DNA from 3 places in the Achromobacter sp. 1011811831 genome. Region 1 is predicted to be linked to each of the others. Evidence: predicted binding sites of a transcription regulator. Region 1 holds the regulator's gene; each other region holds the start of a gene.
The links. Region 1 encodes LexA, which represses DNA repair genes until DNA is damaged. Its sites were predicted from a motif close to ACTGTATNNNNATACAGT; they were not measured.

Region 1 (5,910 bases):
GTCTGCCAGCCAGACCCTGCCTTCCGACCCGATCGACCTGCCGCTGTTGCCGCTGCGCGACGTGGTGGTGTTCCCGCACATGGTCATCCCGCTGTTCGTCGGCCGTCCGCGCTCGATCCGCGCGCTGGAAGTTGCGATGGAAGCGGGCAAGAGCATCATGCTGGTGGCGCAAAAGTCCGCCGGCAAGGATGATCCCACTCCCGAAGACGTCTACGAAATTGGCTGCGTCGCCGGCATCCTGCAGATGCTGAAGCTGCCCGACGGCACCGTGAAGGTGCTGGTCGAGGGCACGCAGCGCGCCCGCATCAACACCATTGAAGACGCGGATTCGCACTTTACCTGCCAGGTCACCCCGATCGAGCCGGACGCCATCCAGGGCTCCGAGACCGAGGCGCTGCGCCGCGCGATCGTTGCCCAGTTCGAGCAGTACGTCAAACTCAACAAGAAGATCCCGCCCGAGATCCTGACCTCGCTCGCCGGCATCGACGACGCCGGCCGCCTGGCCGACACGATCGCCGCGCACCTGCCGCTCAAGCTCGAGCAGAAGCAGAAGATGCTCGAGATCGTCGGCACCTCCGAGCGCCTTGAAGGCCTGCTGACGCAGCTGGAAACCGAAATCGACATCCTCCAGGTCGAAAAGCGTATCCGCGGCCGCGTCAAGAAGCAGATGGAGAAGAGCCAGCGCGACTACTACCTGAACGAACAGGTCAAGGCCATCCAGAAGGAACTGGGCGAAGGCGAGGAAGGCGCTGACATCGAGGAACTCGAAAAGAAGATCATCGCCGCGCACATGCCCAAGGAGGCCCGTAAGAAGGCCGACGCCGAGCTCAAGAAGCTCAAGCTCATGTCGCCCATGTCCGCCGAAGCCACGGTGGTGCGCAACTACATCGATACGCTCATCAATCTTCCCTGGAAGAAGAAGAGCAAGATCAACAACTCGATCAGCAACGCCGAGACGGTGCTGGACAACGACCACTACGGCCTCGAGAAGGTCAAGGAGCGCATCCTTGAATACCTCGCGGTGCAACAGCGCGTGGACAAGGTCAAGGCGCCGATCCTGTGCCTGGTCGGGCCTCCGGGCGTGGGCAAGACCTCGCTCGGCCAGTCCATCGCCAAGGCCACGAACCGCAAGTTCGTGCGCATGGCCCTGGGCGGCGTGCGCGACGAAGCCGAGATCCGCGGTCATCGCCGCACCTACATCGGCTCGATGCCCGGCAAGATCGTCCAGAACATGACCAAGGTCGGCGTGCGCAACCCGCTGTTCCTGCTGGACGAGATCGACAAGCTGGGCATGGATTTCCGCGGCGATCCCTCGTCGGCGCTGCTGGAAGTGCTGGATCCCGAACAGAACCACACGTTCCAGGACCACTACATCGAGGTCGATTTCGACCTGTCCGACGTGATGTTCGTCGCGACCAGCAACACGCTGAACATTCCGCCGGCGCTGCTGGACCGCATGGAAGTGATCCGCCTGTCGGGTTACACCGAAGAGGAAAAGATCCATATCGCCCGCGACCATCTGCTGCCCAAGCTGATGAAGAACAACGGTGTCAAGGACAACGAGCTGACGGTCGACGAGTCCGCGCTGCGCGACATCGTGCGCTACTACACCCGGGAAGCCGGCGTGCGTGCGCTCGAACGCGAAGTGGGCAAGATCTGCCGCAAGGTCATCAAGCAGCTGCTCACCCAGAGCGACAAGGCCAAGGCCGAGGGCAAGACCCCGGAAGCCAAGGTGGTCAATGTCACCGGTGAAAATCTGTCCGACTACCTGGGCGTGCGTCGCTACACGTTTGGCATGGCCGAGAAGGAAAACCAGATCGGCCAGGTCACCGGACTGGCCTGGACGGAAGTTGGCGGCGACCTGTTGACGATCGAAGTGGCGGACATGCCCGGCAAGGGCGTGATCCAGCGCACGGGCTCGCTCGGCGACGTCATGAAGGAATCAGTCGAGGCCGCCCGCACCGTGGTGCGCTCGCGCGCCCGGCGCCTGGGCTTCGCGGACAGCGTGTTCGAGAAGCACGACATGCACGTGCACGTGCCGGAAGGCGCGACACCGAAGGATGGTCCGTCCGCGGGTATCGCGATCACCACGGCCATGGTGTCGGCCCTGTCGCGTATCCCGGTGCGCGCCGACGTCGCCATGACCGGCGAGATCACGCTGCGCGGCGAAGTCTTGCCCATCGGCGGCCTGAAGGAAAAGCTGCTGGCGGCGCATCGCGGCGGCATCAAGACGGTCTTGATTCCGGAAGAAAACGTCAAGGACTTGGCGGAGATTCCGGACAACGTCAAGAACCATCTGGAAATCGTGCCGGTGCGCTGGATCGACAAGGTCCTGGAGCTGGCCCTGGAGCGTCTGCCGGAGCCGCTGGCCGAGGAAGACGCCGTGAAGGAACCGCTGGTGGCCAAGCCGGCGGAACCGGGCAGCACGGATCCGGTGCTCAAGCACTGAAACCTGGGTAGATGAGAAAGGCGCCGCTTACGCGGCGCTTTTCTTTTTTGGCGGCGCCGATGGCTCCGATGGATGCGCCTGGCGTCGGCATTGGGCTTTTGGTCGAGCTGTCGCCGATACCAGGTGCGTGTCGGCGCCGGGCCGGCATGGTGTCGTGCCCCGATGCATCGCCAAACAAAAACCCCGCCATGGCGGGGTTTCCTGTCGCGGTGTAGCGATCGATGTTGCGGCGGCCGGGCTTGGCCAAGCCCGCGTCAGCCGCGATGGCGGGTGTTCAGTGCAGGGCTTGAGTGCGGATCAACCCGACAGCGATGCCTTCCAGCGCGAATTCCTGTTCGGCGTCCACGATGATGGGGGCGAAATCGGGGTTCTCGGGCAGCAGTTCCAGGCGGCCATTCTGGCGCTGCAAGCGCTTGACCGTCACGTCGTCGCCCAGGCGGGCGACGACGATCTGGCCGTTGCGCGCTTCGGTGGCGCGCTTGACCGCCAGCAGGTCGCCTTCAAGAATGCCGGCGTCGCGCATGCTCATGCCGCGCACTTTCAGCAGGTAATCGGGTGTCTGGGCGAACAGGCCGGGGTCGACGCCGACTTCGCGCTCCACATGCTCGGCCGCCAGGATCGGGCTGCCCGCGGCAACGCGGCCGACCAGCGGCAGCAGCAGCTGGGCCAGGGCAGGGTGGGGCAGCATGGCTTGCGCTGGTGCCGTGGCGGCGTCCTTCAGGCGAATGCCGCGCGAGGCGCCGGCGGTAAGCTCGATGGCGCCCTTGCGGGCCAGCGCCTTGAGGTGATCCTCAGCCGCGTTGGGAGATCGGAAACCCAATGCCTGGGCAATTTCGGCGCGAGTGGGCGGAAAGCCCGTGCGCGCGACGGTTTGCCGGATGAGGTCGAGGATTTGCTGCTGGCGTTCCGTGAGTTTGCTGGCCATGGCGATGATCCGTTGCTTGCGGACTGTACATATATACAGCGCCATTCTGGGGGACATAACGGAAAAATGCAAGCGCACGCCGCCAAAACAAAACAGGACCCGCATGGGTCCCGTCTTGCATCGCCAGTTGCCAGCGGCGGCATGGCGCCGCGCCGGGCGTCAGGCTCAGAGCACCGCGGCGATGGCCTTGGCCACCTTGTCGATGTTGCCGCTGTTCAGCGCGGCGACGCAGATGCGGCCGCTGGAGACGGCGTACACGCCGTGTTCTTCGCGCAGGCGGTCGACCTGGGCGGCGCTCAGGCCCGAATACGAGAACATGCCGCGCTGGGCCAGCACGAAGCTGAAGTCCTGCTTGCCGCCGTGTTCCTTGATCTTCTCGACCAGCTGCTTGCGCATCAGGCGGATGCGGTCGCGCATGCCAGCGAGTTCTTCTTCCCACAGGGCGAACAGTTCGGGCGAGTTCAGCACCGTCGACACCACCGTGCCGCCGTGGGTGGGCGGGTTGGAGTAGTTGGTGCGGATGACGCGCTTGAGCTGGCTCAGCACGCGAACGGCTTCGTCCTTGCTGCCGGCCACCACGGTCAGGGCGCCGACGCGCTCGCCGTACAGCGAGAAGGACTTGGAGAACGAGGAGCTGATGAACATCGTCAGGTCCTGCTCGGCGAACATGCGCACGACCGCGGCATCTTCCTGCAGGCTGTCGCCGAAGCCCTGGTAGGCGATGTCCAGGAACGGGACCAGCTGGTTCTGCTTGACGACGTCGGCGATCTGCTTCCACTGCTCGAACGTGGGGTCCACGCCGGTCGGGTTGTGGCAGCAGGCGTGCAGCACGACGACGGTCTTGGCCGGCGCGGCCTTCAGGTCGGCCAGCATGCCTTCGAAGTTCAGGCCGCGGGTGGCGGCGTCATAGTACGTGTAGGTGCCGACTTCGAAGCCGGCGCGCTCAAACAGGGCGCGGTGGTTTTCCCAGCTGGGGTTGCTGATCAGGACCTTGGAACCCGGCAGCAACTGGTGCAGGAAGTCGGCGCCGATCTTGAGCGCGCCGGTGCCGCCCAGGGCCTGCGTGGTCAGCACGCGGCCGGCGGCGGCCAGCGGGGAGTCGTTGCCCAGCAGCAGCGCCTGTGCGCCCTTGTTGTAGCCGGCGATGCCTTCGATCGGCAGGTAGCCACGGGCCGCGGCGGCCTCGATGCGGGCAGCTTCGGCCTTGCGCACCGCGCCCAGCAGAGGGATGCGACCCTGGTCGTCGTAGTACACGCCCACGCCCAGATTGACTTTACCGGGACGGGTGTCCGCGTTGAATTGTTCGTTCAGGCCAAGGATGGGGTCGCGCGGCGCGAGTTCGACGGAATCGAAGAGGGTGCTCATGGGAGTCTATTGGGCTGGGTGGACGCAGGAATTGGTGCTGTGGATAATGAGGGGTTTACCTCGGGAACAGTCTAGCATGTCCAAGAGCGAGCGACGGGGCCGGAAAACGGCCGAAAAGCAGGCTGAAAGTCTGGACGAAAGCCTGGGCGCGGGCCTGGGGGAAGGTCTGGGGGAGGGTCTGGATGCAGGCCTGAATGCGACTGGCCTGGCGGACGAGTCCGCCGGGCAGGCCGGCACGCGCGCCGGCGAGGGCGGCGGCGGGGGGGGGGACAGTACCGTTCCGGGCGCTGCCCCGGGCTTTGTCGAGTATCCGGGCAGTCCATTCCAGCTGTACCAGCCGTATCCGCCGGCGGGCGACCAGCCGACGGCCATCGACAGCCTGGCCCAGGGCATGGAAGACGGCCTGATGTATCAGACGCTGCTGGGCGTGACCGGATCGGGCAAGACCTACACCATGGCCAACGTGATCGCCCGCCTGGGTCGTCCGGCCCTGGTGCTGGCGCCCAACAAGACGCTGGCCGCGCAGTTGTACGCCGAAATGCGCGAGTTCTTCCCGAAGAACGCGGTCGAGTACTTCGTTTCGTACTATGACTATTACCAGCCCGAGGCCTACGTGCCGACGCGCGACCTGTTCATCGAGAAGGACTCGTCCATCAACGAGCATATCGAGCAGATGCGATTGTCGGCCACCAAGAGCCTGCTGGAACGCCGCGACACGGTGATCGTGGGCACGGTGTCCTGCATCTACGGTATCGGCAATCCCGGCGACTACCACGCCATGGTGCTGATCTTGCGCTCGGGCGACCGGATTTCCAGGCGCGAGATCCTGGCGCGGCTGGTTGCCATGCAGTACACCCGCAATGACGCGGAGTTCACGCGCGGCGTGTTCCGCGTGCGTGGCGAGACGATCGACATCTTTCCGGCCGAAAGCGCCGAACTGGCGCTGCGGCTGACGCTGTTCGACGACGAGATCGAGAGCCTGGAGCTGTTCGATCCGCTGACCGGCCGCATCCGTCAGAAGCTGCCCCGCTTCACGGTGTACCCGGGTTCGCACTACGTAACGCCGCGCGATACCGTCCTGCGCGCCATCGAGACCATCAAGGAAGAGCTGCGCGAGCGCGTCAAGCGTTATGTCGACGACGGCCATCTGGTCGAGGCGCAGCGGCTGGAG
Region 2 (5,910 bases), on a different contig from region 1:
ACCCTGACCGCCATCCGCGATGGAGGCAGCCTGCAGGAAGCCGCCGAACGGCTGCACCTGACCCAATCCGCCCTGTCGCACCAGCTGCGCGACCTGGAAACCCGGCTGGGCACGCCGCTGCTGAACCGGCGCACGCGCCCTGCCCGCCTGACCACCGCCGGTTTGCGCGTGCTGGCGCTGGCCGACGAAGTGCTGCCGCGCATGCGCGCCACCGAAAGGGAATTGCAGCGCCTGGCGGCGGGCCGTAGCGGCCGGCTGCACCTGGCCATCGATTGCCACTCCTGCTTCCAGTGGCTGATGCCGGCGCTGGATGCCTTCCGCGCGCAATGGCCGGACGTGGCGTTGGACCTGTCGGCGGCGTTCTCCTTCGCACCGCTGCCCGCGCTGGTGCGCGGCGACCTGGACCTGGTTATCACCTCCGATCCGCAGCCGCTGGACGCGGTCGACTACCTGCCCCTGTTCAAGTACGAACTGGTGCTGGCGGTGTCGGAATCCAATCCGCTGGCCGGCAGCAAGTTCGTCATGCCCGACCAGCTGGCGGACCAGACGCTCATCACCTACCCGGTGGACAAGCAGCGCCTGGACGTCTTCACCGCGTTCCTGGACCCGGCCGACGTGGAACCGGCCGCGATACGCAAGGCCGAACTCACGCCCATCATCGCGCAGCTGGTCGCCAGCAACCGCGGCGTGGCGGCGCTGCCGAACTGGGCGCTGACGGAATACATGAACCAGGGCTGGCTGCGGCAGTGCCGGCTGGGGCCGCAGGGGGTGTGGCGCACGCTATACGCCACGGTGCGCAGCGAGGACACGGACGCCTCGTACATCGATGAATTCCTGACCATCACGCGCGACGTCTGCTTCAAGACGCTGAGCGGGATCAAGTCGGCGAAATAGGCGGGAAGACGGCGACGGCCCGCGCGTGCGGGCCGTCAGGGTCGGGATGGCTGATTGCAATATGCCTGGCGCCCGGGCTTGGGCTTGGGCTTGGGCTTGGGGCTTGGGACTTGATGCTTGAGGGCCCGACGCTTCCTGTTCCCACCCGATTCACCGGCCTGGTCTAGTCTTCGTCGCCCGCGCCCAATATGCGGCGAATGACGTCCTGCGCGAAGCCGCGGCTGGCCAGGAAGCGCGCCTGCTTGGCATAGGCCGCGCGGTCGGCCGGCTTTTCGCCGAAGCGCTTGCGCCAGACCTCCAGCGCGCGCTCGTGCTCGGTGGAACGAAGCTGGTCGCGCAGCTCGGCCACCTGGCCATCGTCCACGCCGTGCTGGCGCAGTTCCTGCACGATGCGCGCCGCCCCCTGGCGCGACGCGCGCCGATGCACCAGGCTCTGCGCGAAGCGCTCGGTGGACAGCCAGCCTTCCTTTTCCAGCGCGTCCAGCACCGTCTCGATTTCGGCCGGGTCCTCGGCATGAGGCGCCAGCTTGCGGGCCAGCTCGGCGCGCGCATGCTCGCGGCGCGACAGATAGCCCACAGCGCGCATCTTCAGCGACGGGCCCTTGCGTTCGGGCTTGCCGCCATCAGCCTGCGCACCGCCATCCTTCCTGTCGCGGCCCGTCCGATCGCTGTCCGTTCCATCATCGTCCCGCACACCGTCGCGGGCGCCTTCGCGATCCGCCCGGGTCCGGCGCGCGCTGGCGCGGGCGCGCAGCTCGGAACTGCGCTGCCATTCGTCCGGTGCGGCGGCGGGCTCGGCGGCGCGGCGCGCGTCGGAACTGCGGCGCAGCCCTTGCGGCTTGGCCACGGTCTCGAACTCGTCATCCAGCTTGGCGCGCAGATGCTCGGAGGATTTGGCGGAAGGTTTCCAGCTCATGGGATGAAGTGTAGACAGGAAAACGACAACGGCAGGTTCCCGAACCAGGAACCTGCCGTCGCCCGACTGCCGTACACGCCCGGCGTCCGCTGACGCGAACCCGGGCGAAACGAGGACGATCAGTCTTCGCTGGTGTCCTCGGCCGTGGGCACGAACTCGGCGGCGCGGCTGACCACGCCCTGGTTCTCGCGCACGCGGTTTTCGATCTCGAACGCCAGTTCGCGGTGCTCTTTCAGGTATTCGCGGACATTGTCCTTGCCCTGGCCGATGCGGTTGCCGTTGTAGCTGTACCAGGCGCCGGACTTGTCCACCACGTTGGCGGCCACGCCCAGGTCGATGATTTCGCCTTCGCGCGAGATGCCGGCGCCGTACATGATGTCGAACTCGGCCTGCTTGAACGGCGGCGCGACCTTGTTCTTGACGACCTTGACGCGGGTTTCGTTGCCGACGACCTCATCGCCCTTCTTGATGGAGCCGATGCGGCGGATGTCCAGGCGCACCGAGGCGTAGAACTTGAGCGCGTTGCCGCCGGTGGTGGTTTCGGGGTTGCCGAACATCACGCCGATCTTCATGCGGATCTGGTTGATGAAGATGACCATGCAGTTGGTCTTCTTGATGGTGGCGGTCAGCTTGCGCAGCGCCTGGCTCATCAGGCGGGCCTGCAGGCCGGGCAGCGAATCGCCCATCTCGCCTTCGATTTCGGCCTTGGGCACCAGCGCGGCGACCGAGTCGATCACGATCAGGTCGACGGAACCCGAACGCACCAGCGCGTCGGCGATTTCCAGCGCTTGCTCGCCCGTGTCCGGCTGCGAGATCAGCAGGTCGGCCAGGTTCACGCCCAGCTTGGACGCGTACTGCACGTCCAGCGCGTGTTCGGCGTCGACGAAGGCGCAGGTGCCGCCCAGCTTCTGCATTTCAGCGACCACCTGCAGCGTCAGCGTGGTCTTGCCCGACGATTCCGGACCGTAGATCTCGACCACGCGGCCGCGCGGCAGGCCGCCGACGCCCAGCGCGATGTCCAGGCCCAGCGAACCCGTGGAAACCACCTGGATGTCGTGGGAGACTTCGTTGTCGCCGTAGCGCATGATCGAGCCCTTGCCGAACTGCTTTTCGATCTGCGAAAGCGCGGCGGCGAGCGCCTTGGCCTTTTCCGCGGCAGCGGCCTTGGTGGTTTTGTCGTCCATGTGAAGTCCTGTCTGTGTAACGTATCGGGTTGCGGGTCGGGTTCGGGCTTGCGCCCCGGGCTAACACGGGGGTTAACAATCTTGCTGCTCAGTCCAGGGCGGGGGATCGGAATCGTCAACGGCCTGGATTTCTGTCGGTCGAGATTATGGCATCGGATTGTACTGTACAAAAAAACAGTGTGCCAGAGTTTTCCACGTATACCCTGAGTGGCAAGCGCCACGCCCTGTGACAGAATCCCAGACGCCCCCGGTGATTCGTCCCCATTGCGCCGCCGGACGGCCCGCGACAGAAGAAAAACCCGCGCGGGCGACAGGGCAGGCAACCGGCATCGCGCGGGGGACGTACAACAACACTAGCAGCAGCCCATGCGTATCCTGATCGCCGAAGACGACAGTATCCTGGCAGACGGCCTGTCCCGCTCGCTACGGCACAACGGCTACGCGGTCGACGCGGTGCGCGACGGCCTGGCGGCCGATTCCGCGCTGGCCGCCCAGGCCTTCGACCTGCTCATCCTGGACCTCGGCCTGCCCCATCTGGCGGGCCTGGAAGTGCTGCGGCGCCTGCGCGCGCGCAATTCCTCCCTGCCCGTCCTGATCCTGACCGCCGCCGACAGCATCGAGCAGCGCGTCAAGGGCCTGGACCTGGGCGCCGACGACTACATGGCCAAGCCCTTCGCGCTGTCCGAGCTGGAGGCGCGCGTGCGCGCGCTGACCCGCCGCGGCGCCGGCGGCGGCGCCACGCTGCTCAAGCATGGCCGCCTGGTGTTCGACCAGACCGGCCGGGTGGCCATGGTCGACGAGCAGACGCTGGACCTGTCCGCGCGCGAGGTCAGCCTGCTCGAGATCCTGCTCACGCGCAGCGGCCGCATGGTCAGCAAGACCCAGCTGGTCGACCACCTGTGCGAATGGGGCGAGGAAGTCAGCACCAACGCGATCGAGGTCTATGTGCACCGCCTGCGCAAGAAACTCGAACCCAGCGGCGTGAAGATCGTGACCGTGCGCGGCCTGGGATATTGCCTTGAACGGGACCAGGGTGCGGCCTACCTCGCCAGCTGATTCCCCGCAGCATCCCGAAACGCTCAATCAAGAGGCACTGGATGTCATGCGGGCGGGGGCCAAGGGCCCCAGCTTCGCGCCGCCGCAAAGGTCGCTGCTGGGCGAGATCCTGGACTGGATGCTGGCGCCGCTGTTCCTGCTGTGGCCCATGAGCGTGGCCATCACCTATGTGGTCGCCCAGAACATCGCCAACGTGCCTTACGACCGCGCGCTGGCCAACAATCTGCACGTGCTGACGCGCCAGGTCTACGCGCAGGAAGGCCGCGCGACGCTGAGGATGACCGACGCCGCGCGCGACGTGCTGCGCGCCGACGAGACCGACAGCGTATTCTGGCTGGCGCTGGGCAGCCGCGGCGAGTACCTGGGGGGCGACCGCGCCCTGCCGCTGCCGGCCAGCGTGGGCCAGCCCAGCCCCGGCCAGGTGCTGTACGAGGATGACACGCTGCGCGGCTTCGGCGTGCGCATGGCCTACACCTGGGTCGACCTGAACCTGCCCGGCACGCAGCCGGCGCTGCTGATCGTGGCCGAGACGGTGGAAAAGCGCACCCAGCTCGCCAACGACATCATCAAGGGCGTGATCATCCCGCAGTTCGTGGTGCTGCCCGTGGCGGTGCTGCTGGTGTGGTTCGGGCTGTCGCGCGGCGTGGCGCCGCTGAACGCGCTGCAACAGCGGCTGCGCGCGCGCCGGCCCGACGACCTGTCGCCGATCGACGAGCGCGCCGCGCCGTCCGAGATCGCGCCGCTGCTGGCAGCCATGAACGACCTGCTGGACCGGCTGTCGTCCAACGTGCAGGCGCAGCGCCGCTTCGTGGCAGACGCCGCGCACCAGCTGAAGACGCCGCTGGCCGGGCTGCGCACGCAGGCCGAGCTGGCGCTGCGCGACGCCAGTCCCGAGGAAATGCAATCCAGCCTGCGCCAGTTGGTCACCGGATCGGAGCGCGCCACCCGCCTGGTGAACCAGTTGCTGCTGCTGGCGCGCGCCGAGAACCCCGCCGCCATCGGCCTGGCCCGCACCGACCTGAACGCCATCGCCTACGAGCAGGCCATGCACTGGGTGCCGCACGCGCTGTCGCTCAGCACCGACCTGGGTTTCGAGGGCGCCGAGACGCCGGTCGAGATCAACGGCAACCCGCTGCTGCTGGCCGAGCTGCTGAACAACCTGGTGGACAACGCACTGCGCTATACGCCGCGGGGCGGCCACATCACAGTGCGGGTGCAGAGCCAGGGCGAGCAAGGCGTGCTGGAGGTCGAGGACTCGGGCCCCGGCATCGCGCCGGAAGAACGCGAGCGCGTCTTCGACCGCTTCTACCGCGTGCTGGGCACGCTGTCCGACGGCAGCGGCCTGGGCCTGGCGATCGTGCGCGAGATCGCGCAGACCCACCAGGCCACGGTCGTCATCAGCGACCATCCAAGCCCCTATTCCGACCTGCCGGGCACCCGCATCCGCGTCGCCTTCCCGCTGTACGCGGAACCGGACCCGTCCGCCGACGCCTAGCGCGTCGCTGCGCGGATATGCCCGCGCATGCATCCCTTCCAATGGCCGCGGCGGCTTGCCGAAAGCCCAAAACAGCGCGACGCCCACGCTTTTGGTTCCTAAGTGCTATCCCTAGCCTCTCTATGAGGCGGTTTCTTTTTGTTGCAAATTTAAGCCTCAGGTAAGGGTTACGTCAGAACCGAGTCAGTCTCGTTCCCTACCTTGCGTATAGCTCGATGTCGGCCTCGCCGGCGGAGGGTCAGGCACGGCGGAGAAACCGCCGGCGACAAAAACGAGGAGACATCATGAGCACAACCACTGTGGCAGGCCGCGGTCCCTCCGCGGATCCGCGCCCGATGACCAAGGATGAACGCCGCGTCATCTTC
Region 3 (5,910 bases), on a different contig from region 1:
TACGGCCGCCGGGAAAGCTGATCTGGCCGGCATGGTCATACAGGTGCGCGGCGCGCTGAGTCAGCAGGATGCTGACGCCCTGCTCGCGGGTCACCAGGGGAATCAGCACGGCGGCAGGCACCGGCGTGCCTTCGCGGCCGGGATAGCGCAAGTCGTTGTCGCGCGAGAGTTCGAGCTTCCAGGTGGAAGGCTGACTCAGCGTTCCGCGCAGCGCGGCGGGCGTGAGCAGGCCGGCGGGCACGGCCGGCAGCGAATCATTGGCCACGACCCAGGGCTGGGAAGCCGGATCGAAACCGGGACGGGCCAGCGGCCGTCGGGGCCGCGGGGAGGACGAGGAATCAGACATACGGCTCTGTGTAAAGAAAAAGGCACCCTCGCAGGTGCCTTTTTAACCCGGAAATCCGTGCCGGACGAAAACGCGGGAAAGCGTGAGCGTCCGACACAGATAGGGCCGTGTGCCGATAAGCGATCAAGCCGCCGAGGCTTGCTTGCTGACCAGCTTTTCCTTGATGCGAGCCGACTTGCCCGAGCGGTTGCGCAGGTAGTACAGCTTGGCGCGGCGCACGTCGCCGCGGCGCTTGACTTCGATGCCGGCGATCTGCGGCGAGTACAGCTGGAACGTACGTTCCACGGCTTCGCCCGACGAGATCTTGCGCACGGTGAACGCGGAGTTCAGGCCGCGGTTGCGCTTGGCGATCACGACGCCTTCGAAGGCCTGCACGCGCTTGCGGGTGCCTTCAACGACGTTCACGCTCACGACGACGGTGTCGCCAGGAGCAAAAGCAGGCATGGCCTTGCCGCCGGTCAGGCGGGCAATTTCTTCCTGTTCCAGGATAGCGATGAGGTTCATTGAAACTCCTAGTTCATCTTGCCTTTGCGGGCTAACAACTTTTTGCCGTCCGATTTTGTTCGTTGTCCAAAATCCAAAGCCCCAGATCAGGGATAGGGATTGCCGTGGGAAAGACTCCCGGGCGCCAGACAACGGATATGCCGCAAGCAGAGGATGAGATTTGGCAAACCAATGATTCTACACCAGAATCTCCAAAAATAGCCAAGTCTGGAGGCGCGACTGGACGGGAGCATGCCCACGGGTGTATCTTGCGAGTCCTATTGAGTAGACATCTATACAAATTTTCCATGCCAGGTCGTCAGGAATGGCGACAAGAACGCCGGCCTGAACCTTCCGGCGTTCTTGCCCGCCCATTTGCGGTACCCTTGCGGCCTTGTAACAAACACGTCACCAAGCAGCTCCCTCACCATGTCGTATTCGTCCCTGGTATTGGTCGTCCTGGCCGCGATGGCCCACGCAACGTGGAACCTTCTGGCCAAGCGAGCCGCCATGGTGGGCGCGCCCTTCGTCTTCGCCTACGGCCTGTGTGCCTCGGTGCTCTACGCGCCCTGGGTGGTCTGGGTGCTGCTGCACGACGGCATGCAATGGTCCTGGATGGTGGTCGGCGCCATTCTGACGTCCAGCCTGTTGCACCTGGGCTACAGCCTGTGCCTGCAGCGCGGCTACCAGGTGGCGGACCTGTCCGTGGTCTATCCGATTGCCCGGGGCACCGGCCCGCTACTCTCGACCACCGGGGCGTTCATCCTGTTGAATGAGCCCGCCAAGGCCAGCGGCATCGCCGGCATGCTGTGCGTGGTGATCGGCGTGTTGCTCATCGCCACGCAAGGCAGGCTGGCCATCTTCCGCCAGGCCCAGGCCTGGGTCGGCGTGCGCTGGGGCGTGGTGATCGGTCTGTTCATCGCCGCCTACACGGTGGTCGACGCCTACGGCGTGAAAGTGCTGCTGATCAGCCCCGTGCTGTTCGACTGGTTCACCTGTGTCACGCGCACCACCATGATGACGCCTCACATGCTGCGCCGCCGGGCCCAGAACTGGCAATCGATGCGCGGCTATTGGCACCTGGCGCTGGCCGTGGGCTTCCTGTCGCCGCTGGGCTACATCTTGGTGCTGTTCGCGCTGCAGGATGGCGCGCCGCTGAGCCTGGTGGCGCCGGCCCGGGAAATGTCGATGATGCTGGGCACCCTGGCTGGCATGTTCCTGCTGCGCGAGAAGGTAGGCATCGGCCGGCTGCTGGGCTGCTTCTCCATCCTGGCGGGCGTTGTCCTGCTGGGTTCAGCCTGACGGGCGTCGTTCAGCGCGACTCCGCCTGATCGGCACCCGCTGTCGGATCCGGTCCACCTGAAAAATCCTGGACGGCAAGCATCGCCCCCCTGCCCCTGCGCGCCGGACATGCCCGGCGTTGCGCCAAGGTCAGAATCCGCCGGCAGCGCCCAGCCACATCAGCGCCGGAATCATGGCGCCCCAGGCCAGCACCAGCAGCACATCCGCCACCTTGCTCTTCATGCTGAGCTGATCCGCCACCGGCTCGACGGTGGCATTGCCCAGCGTACGCTCGCGCGGCAGGCGCGCGGCGCTTTCTCCGGCCTTGCCCTTGCTCGCCGCGTCGTCCTGGGCGGGCGCGGGAAACGGCCACTTGGCCGGCAGCGACGCCAGTCGGCTGCTCGCGCGGGCAGGCTGCGCCTTGCCGGGCATGGACACCGCAAGGCGGGCGCCAAGCGCGCGCAGACGCGTCAGCGGTCCACGGGCGGGATTCAGATCCAGCGCCAGCGCATCAGGCATGGCGGAGAGGTTTCCGGTGTTCATGGGAACTCCTTGTATTCATGGCCACGCAAGCGCTTGGCCCATCGGCTAGACGACACAGGCTCCGGCCCGACAGGCCCGGCGCGATCGGACTACGACTCGAACAGCGACAACTGCCCGGCGGCCGCGGCGCGCAGCGGGCTGCGGCCACGGACATAGCCGCTGGCGATGCCAGCGGTCGAGGCATGGGGGACCCCTGAAGACGCTTTCGCGCCAGCCGGGGATGGGAAAACGGGGGATGAGGCATCGCGCGCGCCGTCCAGGCCGATCGCGACGGGCGGCACGAACTGGTCGCAGCTGAGCTGCAGGCGGCTGCGGTTCAGGCCCAGCTTGCGCGCGGCCATGGAAAAGCGCTGGCGCAGCAGGTCGGCCCAGATGCCGGTGCCGCGCATGCGCGAACCGAAGTTGGGATCGTTGCGGCGACCGTTGCGCAGGTCTTCGATGCGATGCAGGACGCGCTGGGCGCGGTCCGGAAAATGGGCGTGCAGCCAGTCCTCGAACAGGGTCTTGACCTCCCAGGGCAGGCGCAGGACCGTATAGCTGGCGTAGTGCGCGCCAGCCGTCTTGGCTGCCTCCAGGATGTGTTCCATGGACTCGTCGTTGATGAACGGAATGATGGGCGCCACCAGCACGCCCACCGGCACGCCGGCGTCGGTCAGGCTGCGCACCGCCTCCAGCCGGCGCCAGGGCGCGGCGGCGCGCGGCTCCAGGCTGCGGGCCATGGCCGCGTCCAGCGTGGTGACGCTCATGTAGACGACGACCAGGTTGTGGCGGGCCAGTTCGGCCAGCAGATCCAGGTCGCGCGCGACCAGGGCGTTCTTCGTGACGATGGTGAGCGGATGCCGGGTTTCCAGCATCAGTTCCAGCAGGCCGCGCGTCAGGCGCCATTCACGCTCGATGGGCTGGTAGGCGTCGGTGGCCGAGCCGATGTTGATGGGCGACGGCTTGTAGCCCGGCCGGCTCAGTTCCGCGCGCAGGGCCTCGACGGCGTTGGCCTTGGCCACCAGCCGGGTTTCGAAGTCCAGACCGGGCGAATAGCCCAGGTAGGCATGGGTGGGACGGGCATAGCAGTAAACGCAACCGTGCTCGCAGCCGCGGTAGGGATTGACCGCCACATCGAAGGGAATGTCGGGCGAATCGTTGCGCGACAGCATCTTGCGCGCGGCCTCGGCCGTGACCTGGGTCTTGGGCGCGGCGGGTTCGCGGCGCTGGTCGGGCACGATGGGAATGACGGGAGCGATTCGGGAGGGCTGGCCGGAAACGGCCGGCGTAGCGGCGTCGTCTTCGCCAGGAAAGGCGGCGGCGCGCTCGGTCAGGCTCGACGAAGCCTCTGAGGAAAAATCGGGGACGGGATCTACGAAATCTGCCGGCAGTCCGGAGGCGGACCAGCCGTCGTCGACCTGTACGCGTTCGTCGGATTGGAAGCGATGTCGAACATTAGTAACCGCACCCCGACCGCGCAAGGCGGCGGGGGCGGCAGCCGGGGACCCAGAACCGGCGGGAAAAGAATGATCGATGCTTGCCATAGAAAGCACTGTACAAAAACACAGTGGTTTTAGCAAGCCCCGAAAGACTTTTCTTAAGACAGCCCCACTTTACCGCAAGACGCCGGCTCCGTTGCGACAATTCGATTTCATCTTGCGAGATGGGCCGGAAACCCGCGCCAGCATTGGTTTTGGAAGAAAAACAACAGCAATCCGGGGAGACGAAAAAGCGCTCCGCGCCCCGGATCCGCAGGCCCCTTAGCGCAGCATGCCGGCGGCCGCCGTCTGATGCGTCGCTTCGTCGATCAGGATGAACGCGCCGGTCGCCGGCACGTCCGCATAACGATCAACGGCGAGCGCATCGCGCGTCGTGAACGACACCCGGCCAATGTCGTTCATGCGCAGCACGCCTTCCGTGTTCTCGACTTCCTGCAGCTCATGGATATCACGATGCGACAGCACCGCGCGCACCTTCGCCGACGTCAGCCGCGTGCCCGACTTGAGCAGATACTTGCGCGCCGGGTTGAGCGGCTGCGAATCGAGCCAGCACAGTTCGGCCTCGAACTCGCGCGACACCTGCGCGGGCGCGGCCGCATGCGCGATCACGTCGCCGCGCGACACATCCACGTCGCGGTCCAGCACCACCGTGACGGAATCGCCCGCCACCGCCTCGTCCAGCTCGCGATCGAATGCCAGCACACGGCTCACCACCGCGTCCACACCAGACGGCTGCACCGTGACGGCATCGCCGGGCCGCAGCACGCCGCTGGCGACGCGGCCGGCATAGCCACGGAAGTCGTCCTTGCGATCGCCGTCATGGCGCGCCACGCGCTGCACCGGGAAGCGCAGCGGCAAGGCGCCGCCGTCGTTCTGCACGTCCAGCGCCTCCAGCAACGCCAGCAGGGGTTGGCCCTGGTACCAGGGCGTCTTCGGCGACGACGCAACCACGTTGTCGCCGTTCAGCGCCGACAGCGGCAGCGCGTCGAAATGCGCGATGCCCAGCTTGGCCGCCAGCTCGGCGTAGGCGGCGCGGATGCGTTCGAACACGGCCTGGTCCCACTCCACCAGGTCCATCTTGTTCACCGCGACCACGATATGGCGGATGCCCAGCAGCCTGGCGATGGTGCTGTGGCGCTTGGTCTGCGGCAGCAGCTTGCCATCGGCAGCGCGGGTGGCGTCGATCAGGATGACGGCCACGTCGGCGGTGGACGCGCCGGTCACCATGTTGCGCGTGTACTGCTCATGGCCCGGCGCGTCGGCGATGATGAACTTGCGCGCCGGCGTCGAGAAATAGCGGTAGGCCACGTCGATGGTGATGCCCTGCTCGCGCTCGGCCTCCAGGCCGTCCGTCAGCAGCGAGAAGTCGATGCCGTCTCCGGCCACGCGCTTGTACTTGGCGCGCGCGATGGCATCGAGCTGGTCGGCGAACACGCCCTTGCTGTCGTACAGCAGGCGGCCGATCAGCGTGGACTTGCCGTCATCCACCGAACCGGCGGTGATCAGGCGCAGCACGCCGCGGTCGGCGCTGGAAAGAAAAGAGTCGTTGATGGCGTTCATGTGCGTTCCTTGCGGCCGGCCTTCAAGCCGGCGAGCCCCGGTGCGCGGCCGGAGCGGTCGGGTGCTTGCGCGGGATCAGAAGTAGCCTTCCTTCTTGCGGCGCTCCATCGAGGCCTCGGAAGTCTGGTCGTCCATGCGGGTGGCGCCGCGCTCGGTGATGTCGGTCACCGCGGTCTCGGCGATGATGGCGGCCGTGTCGGCGGCATCGGACGCCACCGG

Region 2: a site for LexA is predicted at 3,156-3,173, ahead of recA (recombinase RecA). Genes of this name have one in related genera too.
Region 3: a site for LexA is predicted at 4,184-4,201, ahead of AC6LJ9_RS01815 (PA0069 family radical SAM protein). Genes of this name have one in related genera too.

Annotation. Positions count from the first base shown of each region.
Region 1 covers NZ_JCBANG010000061.1:30,983-36,892, reverse strand. The annotation lists gene lon (endopeptidase La) at 1-2,449, shown strand, start outside; gene AC6LJ9_RS20830 (hypothetical protein) at 2,439-2,696, opposite strand; gene lexA (transcriptional repressor LexA) at 2,724-3,374, opposite strand; gene AC6LJ9_RS20820 (amino acid aminotransferase) at 3,540-4,739, opposite strand; gene uvrB (excinuclease ABC subunit UvrB) at 4,816-5,910, shown strand, end outside.
Region 2 covers NZ_JCBANG010000003.1:122,443-128,352, reverse strand. The annotation lists gene AC6LJ9_RS02410 (LysR family transcriptional regulator) at 1-894, shown strand, start outside; gene recX (recombination regulator RecX) at 1,058-1,810, opposite strand; gene recA (recombinase RecA) at 1,930-2,994, opposite strand; gene AC6LJ9_RS02395 (response regulator) at 3,361-4,050, shown strand; gene AC6LJ9_RS02390 (sensor histidine kinase) at 4,169-5,545, shown strand; gene AC6LJ9_RS02385 (MFS transporter) at 5,830-5,910, shown strand, end outside.
Region 3 covers NZ_JCBANG010000003.1:6,666-12,575, reverse strand. The annotation lists gene AC6LJ9_RS01835 (CoA pyrophosphatase) at 1-346, opposite strand, end outside; gene rplS (50S ribosomal protein L19) at 470-850, opposite strand; gene AC6LJ9_RS01825 (EamA family transporter) at 1,259-2,131, shown strand; gene AC6LJ9_RS01820 (hypothetical protein) at 2,261-2,629, opposite strand; gene AC6LJ9_RS01815 (PA0069 family radical SAM protein) at 2,743-4,176, opposite strand; gene AC6LJ9_RS01810 (sulfate adenylyltransferase subunit 1) at 4,393-5,691, opposite strand; gene cysD (sulfate adenylyltransferase subunit CysD) at 5,767-5,910, opposite strand, start outside.